2 linked regions of the Sandaracinus amylolyticus genome follow. The protein of the gene in region 1 interacts with the protein of each later gene in a pairwise test. Links are inferred from orthologs where the notes say so. Each region holds a gene or a part of one and is shown on either strand. Other genes may lie near its edges.

What was found. The genes of interacting proteins can lie anywhere in the genome.
Region 2: the proteins of eno (region 1) and rpe interact in binary tests that used the Escherichia coli proteins (3 or more experiments, as listed by UniProt). The link is inferred for Sandaracinus amylolyticus from one-to-one orthologs.

Annotation. Positions count from the first base shown.
Region 1 is NZ_CP011125.1:5,296,418-5,303,508, reverse strand. What follows is about bases 2,130-5,080. They hold eno (phosphopyruvate hydratase), read left to right. Parts: upstream 2,130-2,853; coding sequence 2,854-4,308; downstream 4,309-5,080. Other genes in these bases: DB32_RS22475 (hypothetical protein), read right to left, coding at 4,530-5,080; DB32_RS22490 (hypothetical protein), read left to right, coding at 2,517-2,795. Outside these bases: DB32_RS22500 (sensor histidine kinase), read left to right, coding at 1-376; DB32_RS22495 (PAS domain-containing protein), read left to right, coding at 396-2,069; more of DB32_RS22475, read right to left, coding at 5,081-5,213; DB32_RS22470 (ATP-binding protein), read right to left, coding at 5,251-6,621; rRNA maturation RNase YbeY, read left to right, coding at 6,687-7,091. UniProt on the Escherichia coli protein: Catalyzes the reversible conversion of 2-phosphoglycerate (2-PG) into phosphoenolpyruvate (PEP). It is essential for the degradation of carbohydrates via glycolysis.
Region 2 is NZ_CP011125.1:8,358,423-8,365,514, forward strand. What follows is about bases 1,842-4,793. They hold rpe (ribulose-phosphate 3-epimerase), read right to left. Parts: upstream 3,679-4,793; coding sequence 3,004-3,678; downstream 1,842-3,003. Other genes in these bases: DB32_RS50095 (sigma 54-interacting transcriptional regulator), read right to left, coding at 1,842-3,007; DB32_RS35325 (serine/threonine protein kinase), read left to right, coding at 3,875-4,793. Outside these bases: DB32_RS35305 (NAD-dependent epimerase/dehydratase family protein), read right to left, coding at 1-988; DB32_RS35310 (hypothetical protein), read left to right, coding at 1,068-1,565; more of DB32_RS50095, read right to left, coding at 1,601-1,841; more of DB32_RS35325, read left to right, coding at 4,794-5,377; DB32_RS35330 (peroxiredoxin), read right to left, coding at 5,540-6,016; DB32_RS35335 (hypothetical protein), read left to right, coding at 6,037-6,537; DB32_RS35340 (Uma2 family endonuclease), read right to left, coding at 6,516-7,079. UniProt on the Escherichia coli protein: Catalyzes the reversible epimerization of D-ribulose 5-phosphate to D-xylulose 5-phosphate.

The sequences.
Region 1 (7,091 bases):
GATCGACGGCGAGTGGGATCCCGATCGCATCGCGCAGCTGCTCGGAAACCTCGTCAGCAACGCGATCGCGTACTCCCCGGCGGGCACGCCGATCTCGGTGCGCATCGGCGGCGACGCGACGGAGGCGGTCCTCGAGGTGCACAACCTCGGCGAGCCGATCCCGCCCTCGATGCTCGATCACATCTTCGAGCCGCTGACCCGCGGCAGCGCGCCGATCGATCGGCGCGACCGCAGCATCGGGCTCGGGCTCTTCATCGTCGACAACATCGTGCGCGCCCACGGCGGCACCGTCGCGGTGCGCTCGAACGCCGACGAGGGCACGACCTTCTGCGTGCGTCTGCCGCGACGTCCCGCGGATCCGACCGCGCGCTCGTGAGCTGGAGGAGCGTCACGCCATGAGGCCCGAGCTCGATTTCGTCCACGGGGAGGCGTTCCGTCTCTCGCCGAACGCGTACATGGTGCTCGACCGCGACCTCCGTTACGTCGCCGCGAACGACGCGTACCTGCGCGAGACCGCGAGCCGGCTCGAGGATCTCGTCGGCAAGTACGTCTTCGATCTCTTCCCGAACGTCCCCGACGATCCGAACGACGCGAGCCGCCAGCGCCTGCGTCGCTCGCTCGAGAAGGCCGTGCGCACCGGTGAGACCGACGTGCTCGCGTTCCTGCCGTACCGCGTGCCCACGCTCACGCCGAGCGGCCCCGTCGTCGAGCAGCGCTTCTGGAGCGCGACCCACACGCCGCTGAAGGACGCGCGCGGACAGGTCGCGTACGTCCTGCAGCACACGGTCGACGTCACCGAGCTGCACCGGCTGCGCGAGGTCGCGGCGCGCGCCGAGGGCGCGGCGGGATCGAGCGCGGCCCGCGACGACTCGGGCGTCGCCGAGGCGGGCGTGCTCGCGCGCGCGCGCCGCGTCGAGCACGAGAACCAGCTGCTCGACGACGAGCGCCGGCGACTCCTCCACCTCTTCGATCAGGCGCCGAGCTTCATGGCGTTCCTCCGCGGAGAGCGGCACGTGTTCGACATGGCGAACGACGCGTACCGCTCGCTCGTCGGCGGTCGCGACGTCGTCGGCCGCACGGTCGCGGAGGCGCTGCCCGAGGTCGTCGAGCAGGGCTTCATCGGGCTGCTCGACGGCGTCTACCGCGATGGTCGGCCGTGGATCGGTCGCAGCGTTCGCGTCGAGCTCGACTTCGGCGGCGCGCGCGAGGATCGCTACATCGACTTCATCTACCAGCCGATCCGAAACCGCGCGGGCGAGGTCGAGGGCATCTTCGTGCAGGGCCACGACATCACCGAGCAGAAGAAGGCGGAGTCGATCATCCGCGAGATGAACGAGCGCCTCGAGCAGCGCGTCGCCGCGCGCACCGAGGCGCTCGCCGAGGCGAACCGCGAGCTCGAGAGCTTCAGCTACTCGGTCAGCCACGATCTCCGCGCGCCGCTGCGCCACATCAGCGGCTTCGCAGACATGCTCAAGCGGCGCGGCGCCAGCGCGCTGGACGCGACCTCGCGCGAGTACCTCGAGACGATCGCGGACGCCGCGCAGCAGGGCGGCCGGCTCGTCGACGAGCTGCTCGCGTTCAGCCGCATGGGTCGCGCGCAGCTGAGCGTGCGCGAGCTCGATCTCGCGGAGCTCGTCGCGGCGGTGCGGAGCGATCTCGCGCCCGAGATCGGCGAGCGGAACATCGAGTGGCGCATCGGCGCGCTGCCGGCGGTGACCGCGGACCCGACGCTGCTCCGCTCGGTGGTGAAGAACCTCCTCTCGAACGCGGTGAAGTACACGCGCACGCGCGAGGTCGCGCACATCGAGATCGGCGCGGCGCGCGAGCAGGGCGAGGCCGGCACCGGGGTGGTGCACGTCTGGGTCGCGGACGACGGCGTCGGGTTCGACATGCGCTACGTGGACAAGCTCTTCGGCGTCTTCCAGCGGCTGCACGCGCCCGAGGAGTTCGAGGGCACGGGCATCGGCCTCGCGAACGTACGCCGCATCGTGACGCGCCACGGCGGCCGCGTGTGGGCCGAGGGCCGTCCGGGCGAGGGCGCGACGTTCCACTTCACGCTGCCGGCGTGAGCTCGGAGTCTCGGGCACGCCGAGACCGATTCCGGAATCGATCGTGGGGTGTCAGCGACCCCGGAGGTCGCTCTCCGAATCGCTCGTCGACCGTCACCGACCCGCGAGATCGATTTCGAAATCGATCGTTGGGTGTCAGCGACCCCGGAGGTCGATTTCGAAATCGATCGTTGGGTGTCAGCGACCCCGGAGGTCGATTTTCGAATCGATCGTTGGGTGTCAGCGACCCCGCGGGTCGATTTCGAAGTCGATCGCTTCGAGACCGCGACGCCGACATCGATTTCGCGCGTCGACGTTCGAGCTCGGTGCTGAACGCGTGATAGGGTCGCCGCCCTCATGCGCGCTCGAGGCCTCTTCGCCGCTCTGTGTTTCGTCGCGTGTTGCACGGGGTGTGGCGACGGCGATTCTGGCGGTGACGATGCGGGCAGCCCGCCGGCGCCCGGCGACGTGACGTTCCTCTGGACGTTCTCCGACGGGTACGTCTGCGAGAGCCCCGACGAGCGCATCCGCGGCATGCGGCTCGACATCGTCGGCGAGCCCGCGCTGGACGAGCTCCCCTGCAACGACGCGGGCACGCGCGGCGCGCTCGTGCGCGACCTCGTTCCGGGCACGTACCCGTTCACGGTGCGCGCGATCGATCACGACGGCGTCGTCGTCTACGAGGCCTCGAGCACGTTCTTCGTGGACGGAGACACGACCGTCGACGTGGCGCTCGACCCTCTCTGACGCGCGCGCGAACGCTCCCGATAGGATTCGAACCTATGACCTCTCGCTTAGGAAGCGATTGCTCTATCCAGCTGAGCTACGGGAGCAGGAGAGAGACGCCGGGATAGCACGAACCGCCGCGCCTGCCGAACGTCGTCCACGTGACTCAGTCATTGACTGCGCTCTCGCGCGCGGCTACGTCGCGGGCGGCGCGGGGGACGCGCGCCTTTCTGCTGAAGAGGAGAACCGGATCATGCTCGAGATCACCGGCATCGTCGCTCGCGAGATCCTCGATTCGCGCGGTAACCCGACGCTCGAGGTCGAGGTGGAGATCGAGGAGGGCGTGGTCGGCCGCGCCGCGGTTCCCTCGGGCGCATCGACCGGCGAGCACGAGGCGATCGAGCTGCGCGACGGAGACGCGTCGCGCTACCTCGGCAAGGGCGTGCGCAAGGCCGTCGAGAACGTGATGGAGCGGATCGCGCCCGAGGTGCTCGGACGCGACGCGCTCGATCAGCACGGGATCGATCAGCGCATGCTCGATCTCGACGGCACGCCCAACAAGGGCAAGCTCGGCGCGAACGCGATCCTCGGCGTGTCGATGGCCGTCGCGCGCGCGGCGAGCGAGGCGATGGGCCTGCCGCTGTTCCGCTACCTCGGCGGCGCGCAGGCGTGCGTGCTCCCGGTGCCGCTGATGAACATCATCAACGGCGGCGCGCACGCGGACAACGGGCTCGAGATCCAGGAGTTCATGATCGTCCCGCACGGCGCGGGGACGTTCCGCGACGCGCTGCGCTCGGGCGCCGAGGTGTTCCACCACCTCAAGTCGCTGCTGAAGAAGCAGGGCCTCGCGACGAGCGTCGGCGACGAGGGTGGCTTCGCGCCGCGCCTGCCGAACAACGAGGGCGCGCTGAGCGTGATCCTCGAGGCGATCGGCAAGGCGGGCTACACGGCGGGCAAGGACATCTCGCTCGCGCTCGACTGCGCGGCGAGCGAGTTCTTCGACGGCAAGAAGCGCACGTACACCTTCGACAAGAAGGAGATCGACGGCAAGCAGCTCGTCGAGACGTACGCGCAGCTCGCGAGCAAGTACCCGATCGTGTCGATCGAGGACGGCTGCGCCGAGGACGACTGGGACACCTGGAAGCTGCTGACCGACAAGCTCGGCAAGAACGTGCAGCTGGTCGGCGACGACCTCTTCGTGACCAACGTCGCGCGCCTGCAGCGCGGCATCGATCAGGGCATCGCGAACGCGATCCTGATCAAGGTCAACCAGATCGGCACGGTGACCGAGACGCTCGACGCGATGCGCCTCGGCGCGCTGAACGGGTACTCGTCGATCGTGTCGCACCGCTCGGGCGAGACCGAGGACACGTTCATCGCCGACCTCGCGGTCGCGACGGGCGCGGGACAGATCAAGACGGGCTCGGCGTCGCGCTCGGATCGCATCGCGAAGTACAACCAGCTGCTGCGCATCGAGGAGATGCTCGGCAATGGGGCGCGCTTCGCGGGCCGCAGCACCCTGCGCGCGAAGTGATCGGTCGTCGCTGAGCGCTCGGAGATCGGGCGGCGCCGCGACGGCCGTGCACGAGCACGTGGCACGTGCACGTGTACGAGTCACGACGCGGCGCCGCGAGATCACGGGCGCTCCGCTGCGCATCACCGCCCATGCGCAGCGCCGGCGAAGGCGGGCGCCCGCGCAGCGCCGCCGAAGGCGGGCGGCCGGGGTTCGAAAGGGGGCGGAGCCCCCTTGGGCATTCAGCGCACGAGCTGACGCGATCGGATCAGATCGAGCACCGGATCGATCCCCTCGCGCCGGTCGAGCGGGGTCGCCGGGATCGAGCGCGTGATCATCGCGCGCAGCACTGCGCCGCCGTACGGCAGGTCCGCGCCCCAGATCGCGCGGACCGTCGTCGCGGGGAGCTTCTCGAGGAAGAGCGCCAGGCGCTCCGGCTCGATCGGCGCGAAGTCCGCGCTGTCGACGAGCACCATCTGCGGCGCGGCGACGCGCAGCTGCTCGTCCATGCGCTCGAGGCTCGCCGCGGGGATCGGGATCACGCGCGTCGCGCCGAGCGCGGCCTGGAGCTTCGACGCGAACGCGTGCCCCGCCGAGACGACGATCACGATCACCGGGCGCGAGTCGACGAACACCTCGCGCGTCACGTCGCCGCCGCGACGCACCGCGCCCGGGCCGCTCGGCGTCACCGCGCCGATCATCGCGAGCACGTCGTCGATCACCGGATGCGCGTCCGCGCCCATGCGACGCGCGAGCGCGTCGCGCAGCGGGCCCTGCACGAACTCGCTCGCCGCAGCCCCGCCTTGGGCGAGGTCGCCGCCGATCGCCTCGAGCGCCTCGAAGATCGCGCTGGAGACCATCGACGGCGCGACCAGGGCTTCGAGCGACTCTCGGATGATCCGGAGCTCGGGACGCTCGGGCTTCATCTGTCCGTTCACGGTATCACGCCCCGTCGCAAGTCGCTCAAGGATTCGCCGACACGCGATCGAGGAATCCCTCGTCGTACTGACACGCGCGGAAGCTCTCGTGGTTGAGCGCGCGACGGAGCAGCCGGAGGTTCGTGACCAGCGGCGCGATGCGCGTCTCGGCGATCACACGATCGAGCACCAGCACCGCCTCGTGGCGCGTCGGCGCGTAGGTCGTGACGGTGGCGACGACGGGATCGTGATCGTGCTGCACGCGCGAGCGCGGCTGGATGCCCGTCTCGATCCGCACCTTGCCGGCCGGCGCGGGCGGCCATCGCACGTCGTCGGCGCGACCGGGGAACGGCCGGCCGTCGCGCGGATCGGTGGCGGCCTCGATGCGCGCCTGCACCGCGTGCCCGGTCGGCGCGACGCGCGGCACCTCGGGCGGCATCGGCTCGCCGTTCGCGAGGCGCACCTGCACCTCGACGAGATCGATGTTCGCGCACGCCTCGATGACCGCGTGCTCGGGCTGGAGCAGCGGATGGAAGCCGAGGAAATAGAAGCTGCCGCGCGCGTCGATCAGGAAGTGCGCGCTCCCGACGCCGCGGAACCGGAGATAGAGCGCGAGATCGATCGCGGCCGCGCCGATCGCGCTGCGCACCGCCGCGCCCGAGCGCAGCGCGTCGATCGCGGGCGCGGGGGACTCGGCCAGCACGCGCCGGTGATCCTTGCGCACGCTGACCTCGCGATCGCCGATCACCACGCAGTTGCCCCGGCCGTCGCCGACGACCTGGACCTCGACGTGGCGCGGGCGATCGACGTGGCGCTCGACGTAGCAGGCCGCGCCTTCCCACTCGATGCCCGCGATCGCGCGCTCGAGATCGTCGGCCGAGTCGAGCGTGGGCAGCACGTTCGGCTCGCCGAGGCCGAACGCGGGCTTGATGACGAGCGGATAGCCGATCGCCTCGACGTCGGCGCGCAGCTCGCTCGGCTCGCGGATCGGACGCTCGCTGCCGGGCAGGATGCGCAGGCCTGCGTCGAACGCGGCGTGACGGATCGAGAAGCGATCGCGGTAGAGCACGAGCTCCTCGGGAGAGGGCCCGATGAACGCGATGCCCGCCGCCTCGCAAGCGCGCGCGAGCGTCGGATCGTCGTCGAGCAGGCCGTAGCCGGGGTGCAGCGCGGTGCACCCGGTCGCGCGCGCCGCGGTGATCAGCGCCGCGACGCTCGCGTACGAGTCGCGCACCGGCACCGCGCCGTTCGTGCGAGGCGGGCCGACGCGCACCGCTTCGTCGCACGCCTGCGCGTGCACGTCTTCCTCTTCACCGTCCGTGTGCACCGCGACCGTGTCCGCGCCGATGCGGCGGCAGGTGCGCGCGACGCGCGCTGCGACCTCGCCTCGGTTGGCCACGAGGATCTTCTCGAACATGCGCGCGCAGCATACGAGCGCGTCGTCGCGTGCGCGAGCGCGGCAGAGGAGTAGGGTGCGCCGCGATGGCGGTGCTGATCTCGGTCGAAGGTCTGTCGCGTCCCGCGATGCGCGCGAGCGACGTGCGCGCGCGCGGCGAGCGCATGCTCCAAGCGATGCGGCTCGGTGATCGCGAGCTCTCGATCCTCCTGTGCGACGACGCGACGATCCACGCGCTCAACCGCGACTACCGCCACAAGGACAAGCCGACCGACGTGCTCGCGTTCGCGATGATGGAAGGCGAGCAGAGCGGGCACGCGCCCGGCGTGCTCGGCGACGTCGTGATCTCGCTCGACACCGCGGCGCGCCAGGCGCGCGAGCACGCGCGCTCGCTGGAGGCGGAGGTGACGACGCTGCTCGCGCACGGCGTGCTGCATCTCCTCGGGCTCGATCACCGCGATCGCACCGAAGAAAGGCGCATGACGGCGCGC
Region 2 (7,092 bases), 3.1 Mb from region 1 along the record:
GCGCGAGGAGCGCCCGCTCCCGATCACGATGCGCCAGCTCGGCCAGCGGCTCGCGGCCCATCGTCGCGATCACCGCGTCGATCACGCCGGGCAACCACGCGTCGGCCGGGGGATGCACCAGCCCGAGCTCGCGCACCGCGCGCGTGGGATCGAGCACCGACATCCATCGCCCGCCGATCGGGCACACGTCCTCGGCGCGCAGCCCGTAGCGCGCGAGCATCACGTCGTCGACCGGCACGACCGGCGCGTCGCTCCCGAGGTGACGCACGATGCGCCCGAGGAACGCGCCGACGGTCGTCGGCTCCGAGGGCGCGACGTTGTACGCGCGACCGATCGTCCGGCGCGCGCCGATCATCGACACCAGCATCGACGCGATCGTCGGCGCGTGGACGTGCCGCACCGTCGCGTGGGCGCGCGGCGCGAGCACGGGCCCTCCGTCGAGCACGCGCGCGATCACGCGCTCGATGCGCCGGTGGGGATCGCCCGGGCCGTGCACCATCGGGATGCGCACGCACGTCGCGGGGAACCCGCTCTCGTGGTGCGCGCGCGCGAGCACGGCTTCGGCCTCGCGCTTTCCGACGCCGTACGCGTGCTCCTCGCGATCGAGCGCGTCCTCGGGCTGTGCGATCAGCGGACCGTCGGCGTCCTCCTCGCGCGACGGTGAAGGGCATCCCTCGCGCACCAGGTACACCTGTCCGGTGCTCACGAAGAGGTAGTGCCCCACCCTGCCCTCGAGCACGCGCACCGCGCGCGTGAGGTCGTCCCCGGTGTAGCCCGCGAAGTCGATCACCGCGTCGAAGCGACGCCCCGCGAGCGCACGATCGAAGCGCTCGTCGGTGCGATCCGCGACGAGGCGCGTCACGCTCGCGCCGAGCCCGTCGTCGTGGGTCCCGCGATTGAGCAGCGTCGTGCGCACGCCGTGCGCGACGAGCCGTGCGGCGAGCTGCCTCCCCATGAAGCGAGAGCCGCCGATGACGAGCACGTCCACGCTTCGATCCGAGCACGAAACGAGCCCGCGGGTCACGCTCGACGTGCGTTCGTGAGATGCTCTCGCGAGGGAGGCGACGATGCGACGAAGGATGCTCGAGGTGATCGCGGCGATCGCGATCACGTGCGTGGTGCTGACGGGGTGCGCAGCGCGGACACGGCTCGCATCGAGCGCGCCTCCAGCGGCACAGGGCGAGACACGCGCGCAGCTGCTCGCGCGTGCGCGCATCGATCTCGGGTGCGAGCGCGCGTCGTTGGTCGAGCTCGGTCCCCGGCACGTCGCGGCCGCCGGGTGCGGCGCGCAGCGTGAGTACCGCAACGTCTGCGAGGGCGCGCGCGCGTGCGAGTGGATCACGATCGACGATCTCGCGATCCGCGCGAGCTTCGAGCTCGAGTGCCCGGTCGCGGATCTCGAGGTCGTCACGCTCGGCGCGTCGAGCCGCGGCGTCGTGGGCTGCGGCGTGCGCGCGACGTACGTGCTCGTGTGCCAGGGCGAGGGCTGCCACTGGCTGCCGTCGACGGTGCATCGGAGCGCGGCAGAGCGACACTTCGCGCCCGCTGCGCTCGTGCAGCAGTGAAGAGCTCCAAGTCGGCTCGCCCGCTCAGGGCCTGGTCACTCGCCGGTGTCGCGGATGCCGTATCGCTTCGCGAGCTCGCGCAGGTGATAGCGCGTGAGGCCCGCGGCGTTCGCGCTGCGCGTCACGTTGCCGCCGTGCTTGTCGAGCAGCGCCTTGAGGTACGAGGCCTCGAACGCGTCGAGCACGCGCTGCTTCGCTTCCTTGAACGGCAGGCCCTCCTCGACGAACTTCTCGGCGTTGCCGCCGGGCAGCGGCACCGGAGGCGTCTTCTGCGAGCTCGGCAGCAGATCGCGCACGCCGAGCTCGGTGCCGTCGGCGAGCGACGCCGCGCGCTCCACCGTGTTCTTCAGCTCGCGGATGTTGCCCGGCCACGGATAGGCCTGCAGCCGCGTCATCGCCTCGGTCGTGATCGTGAAGCGACGCGCCTCACCGGGCCATCGTCGCGACGCGACGTCCGCGAGGAAATGCTCGACGAGCAGCGGCACGTCCTCCGGGCGCTCGCGCAGCGGAGGCAGATCGATCTGCACCACGCTGAGGCGGTAGTAGAGGTCCTCGCGGAACGTGCCCTCGTTGACCATCTGACGAAGGTCGCGGTTCGTCGCCGCGACCACGCGCACGTTGACCGGGATGGTGCGATCACCGCCGACGCGCTTGATCTCGCGGTTCTCGAGGACGCGCAGCAGCTTGGGCTGCAGCGCGAGGTCGAGCTCGCCGAGCTCGTCGAGGAAGATCGTCCCGCCGTCCGCCTGCTCGAAGCTGCCGCGGTGACGATCGGTCGCGCCGGTGAACGCGCCGCGCTCGTGGCCGAACAGCGTGCTCTCGATCAGCTCCTTCGGGATCGCCGAGCAGTCCTGCACCACGAGCGGCGACGACGTGCGGCGCGATGCGCGGTGGATCGCGCGCGCGACGAGCTCCTTGCCGGTGCCGGTCTCGCCGCGGATCAGCACGGTGAGCTCGGTGGGACCGACCTTCGCGAGCGTCGCGAAGATCTCGCGCATCCGCACGCTCTTGCCGACGAGCTCGAAGAAGCGGTCGTCGCTCGAGAGATCGATGTCCACGGTCCCTTGGACCGGCTCGAAGCGAATCTGTGTCTGACCGACGCGGATGGTCGCGCCCGGCTTGATCCAGACCTCGCGGACGCGCAGCGCCTCGCTCGAGGCCGACGCGCCGCAGAACGTGCCGTTCGTCGAGTCGAGGTCGCGCAGCAGGAAGCCCTGCTCGTTCGCGACCACCTCGAAGTGCGTGCCGCTCACCGCCTTGTCCGCGAGCACCATGTCGCAGATCACGCTGCGACCCACCGTGATGCGCTCGCGCTCGATCGAGAGATCCTTGCCGCGATCGGGCCCTTCCGACACGACCAGCCGCGCCTTGCGCAAGCGGCGCTTGGTGGCGCGATCCTCGACGAAGATGGTGGTGAGAGCGGGGTTCGTTTCCTGGCTCACAGAGAACCTTTCGACGCGTCCGCGCGCAGCGCCGCGATCGAGCGCGCGTAGTCGCCCCCCGCGAACACCGCGTTGCCCGCGACGAGCACGTCGGCGCCCGCCGCGACCACGCGCGACGCGGTGCCCACCTTGATGCCGCCGTCGACCTCGAGCCGCACGTCCTTGCCCGACGCGTCTATCATCGCGCGCAGCTTCGCGATCTTCGGGAGCACCTCGGGGATGAACGACTGCCCGCCGAAGCCCGGGTTCACGCTCATCACGAGCACGAGATCGAGCTCGCCGATCACGTAGCGCAGCACGTCCTCGGGCGTGTGCGGGTTGAGCGAGACGCCGGCCTTCTTCCCGGCCGCGCGGATCGCCTGGAGCGTGCGGTGCAGGTGCATGCTCGCCTCGGCGTGCACCGTGATCACGTCGGCGCCCGCCTCCGCGAACGCATCGACCCAGCGCTCCGGCTCGACGATCATCAGGTGCACGTCGAGCGGCGACTTCGTGATGCGCCGCAGCGCCGCGACGACCGGCGGTCCGATCGTGATGTTCGGGACGAAACGACCGTCCATCACGTCGACGTGGATCCAGTCCGCGCCGGCAGCGTCGAGGGCGCGGACCTCCTCTCCGAGCCGCGCGAAGTCGGCGGAGAGGATCGAGGGAGCGAGCAGCACCGGGCGTGTCACCGGGCGTCAGTCAAGCCGCCCGAACGGCTCCGGTCAAGGCGCTCCGAACACCTTCAATTCCAAGGGATTCGCCGTGTCTCACGCATTGCTTGCTGTATTTCACGTGCGTTCCTACAATCGCGCCTCGACCCCGGATCACGGGGCGATCGCGCCCGCTCGACGACCATGAGAGCCGTGCGGGGCGCGCGAGGAGTTCATGGCCGCAGAGCAGCGATATCGCGTCACCGAGCGCCTCGAAGCCGGAGGCATGGCGGAGGTGTTCAAGGGCGAGTCGCTCTCCGTCCAGGGCTTCAAGAAGCAGGTCGCGATCAAGCGCGTTCTGCCTCACCTCGCGCAGAACAAGAACTTCATCTCGATGTTCCTCGACGAGGCGCGGCTCGGTGCGCGCCTCACGCACGCGAACATCGTGACGGTGTTCGATATCGGCGCGGCCGACAACACGTACTTCATCGTCATGGAGTTCGTGGACGGCTGCAATCTGAAGACCGTCATCGAGCAGTACCGGCAGCAGGGCCGGCGCATCGGCGTGAAGGAGGCGGTCTATCTGTGCCTCCAGGCGTGCGCGGGCCTCTCGTTCGCGCACGAGCTGCAGAGCGAAGAGGGCGAGGACCTGCACATCGTCCATCGCGACATCTCGCCGCCGAACATCCTGCTCAGCAAGCGCGGCGAGGTGAAGGTCACGGACTTCGGCCTCGCGAAGGCGACGACGCAGCTCGAGAAGACCGATCCCGGCGTCGTGAAGGGCAAGTTCTCGTACCTCTCGCCCGAGGCCGCGATGGGCGAGCCGGTCGACGCGCGGACCGACATCTTCGCGCTCGGCATCGTGCTCTGGGAGATGCTCGCGGGGCGTCGTCTCTTCCTCGGCGAGACCGACTACCAGACCGTCAAGCTCGTGCAGCAGGCGAACATCCCGTCGCTCGCGCGCTTGAACCCCGAGGTCGACGCGGACCTCGAGACGGTGCTCGGCAAGGCGCTCGCGAGGAACAAGGAGGAGCGCTACCAGACCGCGCGCGAGATGGGCGACGCGCTGAGCGGGTACCTCTTCGGCAAGCAGCTGAAGGTGAACTCGTTCGACATCGCGACGCTCGTGAAGGGCGTCATCGACGCGAAGAAGGCGGCGAAGACCGGCGGGCCGCGCGAGGCGTCGATCATCGATCGGCTGATCCAGGAAGAGCTGCTGCGCTTCACGTCGCTCGACGACATGAGCGATCCGCTCGCGCCGAACGCGCCGGGCGCGGCCGGGCTCTCGCCGGAGGCGGGGTTCGCGGGAGATCTGAGCGAGGGCGCGAAGCCGCTCGACGCGGGCTCGTTCGAGAACCCGGCGGACTGGTTCAGCGACGACGAGGACGTGGTCGGCGCGATCGGGCGCGGGACGAGCAGCAAGAGCGAGCCCGGCTGGCGCGAGTCGGGGATCGAGGATGCGGGCGAGGGAGATCTCGCGTCGGTGCTCGAAGACGTACCCGAGCCGGCGCCCGCGCGCGTGAGCGCGCCCGAGCCGGCGCGCGTGTCGCGACCCACGCCCGAGCCGGTCGCGCAGCCGCAGGTCGTGCAGCAGCGGGTCGCGCCCGCGGCGCCGGAGCGCGTGAGCGCGCCGCCGCAGCAGAAGAAGAGCAGCGCCGCGGTGTACGTGGGGATCGCGATCGCGCTCGCGGCAGGTGGTGCCGCGGCCGCGTATTTCGCGGGACTGATCCCGCACTGAGTGTCCCGGGGGAGGCTGCGCGCCTCCCCTCTCGACCCCTCGCGCTGCGCGCGGGTCCCCACCCGCTTGCGGTCGGCGCGCGTCCCCTCTCGACCCCTCGCGCTGCGCGCGGGTCCCTACCCGCTCGCGGTCGGCGCGCCTCTCCGGGCTGCATCGCTGTGCTCAGCGCGCGGGCGGGAGCTTGCTGCGCATCGCGAGGTCGCGCGTGAAGCGCACGACCTCGTCGAGGTGCTTGATCACCTGGAACTCGTGGTTGAACACGCCCGCGATCACGCCGTCGCGATCGATGACGTACGTGACGCGATGCGCGAGCGGCAGGATCGGGAAGAACACGTCGTACGCGCGCGAGATGCTGCGATCCTCGTCGGCGATCATCGGGAAGCGCACGTCGTGCGTGCTCGCGAAGCGGCACTGCGTGGCGTAGTCGTCGCACGAGACGCCGACGACCTCGCTGCCGAGCTGCACGAGGTCCTCGTAGTTGTCGCGGAACCCCTTCGTCTCGACGGTGCAGTTGGGCGTGAACGCGCGCCGGAAGAAGTAGAGCACCACGATGCGCCCGTGGAGCTCGCGCAGCGAGATCGAGTCGCCGCGCGTCGTGCGTGCGACGAACACGGGCGCAGGCGTGCCGACGGCGAGCACGCGCGCATCATACTCCAGCGGTGCGCACGTTCCGAAACTTGGGGCCGATCGATGCGGCGTGGCTACGGCACGCGGTGGCGCGCGACATCGCGTACTTCTTCCACGAGCAGGCCGAGTACGGGTTCCTCTTCGACGATCTCGAGCACTGGATGTTCGAGACACCGTACTGGCTGTATCTCGCGCTCGACGAGCGCGACGAGCACGTCGAGCGCGGCTGCCTCGCGCTCGCTTACGCGATGGGATGCTGCGAGGCAGGGGGCGTCGGCATCGCGCTCGGGGAGCGTCTCGCCGAGTGTCGCGCCGCGATCGTTGCCTTCACGCCCCACGGCGACGACCTCGCCCGCTTGCGCGACGCCGCGCTCGAAGCGCTCGAGCTCGCCGCGACTCCGAACGAGACTCGCGACTCCGATCGACTGACGGCGCTCGTGTCGCGCGAGACGGAGTGGATCCACGGCGCGGTGGTGCGGCGCTACTTCGAGGAGCACGCCGCGCGGATCCTTCACGCAGTCGGGTCGAAGTAGACGTCGTCGACGGCGATCGTCGCGTCGATCGACGTGAGCACGAGCTGCTCGCCGGGGCCCGCCTCGGTGAGCACCCAGCCTGCCTCGCTGCGCCGGAAGACCTCGATGCGTGGCGCGTCCTGCGCGACGAGCACGTACTCCTGGAGCGAGCTCAGACGGCGGTAGTGGGCGAACTTGTCGCCGCGATCGGCGCGCTCGCTCGATTCCGAGAGCACCTCGACGATCAGGACCGGGTTCGTGATCGCGTGCGGGTCGATCGCGGACGTTTCGCGCTTCCCGCACACGACCGAGAGATCCGGATACGTGGTGCGGTCCGACGCATCGATGCGGACCCGAACGTCCGACGAGAGGACCACGCACGGTCGCCGCCCGAGCGCACGACGGATCTCCGCCGCGAGCGCGACCTGGATGCGCCCGTGCTCGGGCGTTCCGCCCGCCATCGCCCAGACCTCGCCGCGGAGGTACTCGTGGCGCACGTCCCCCTTCGATTCGAGCGCGACGTACTCGGCGTACGTGAGCTTCGCGCGCGGCGCCGTGGCCATGACGACAGCCTAG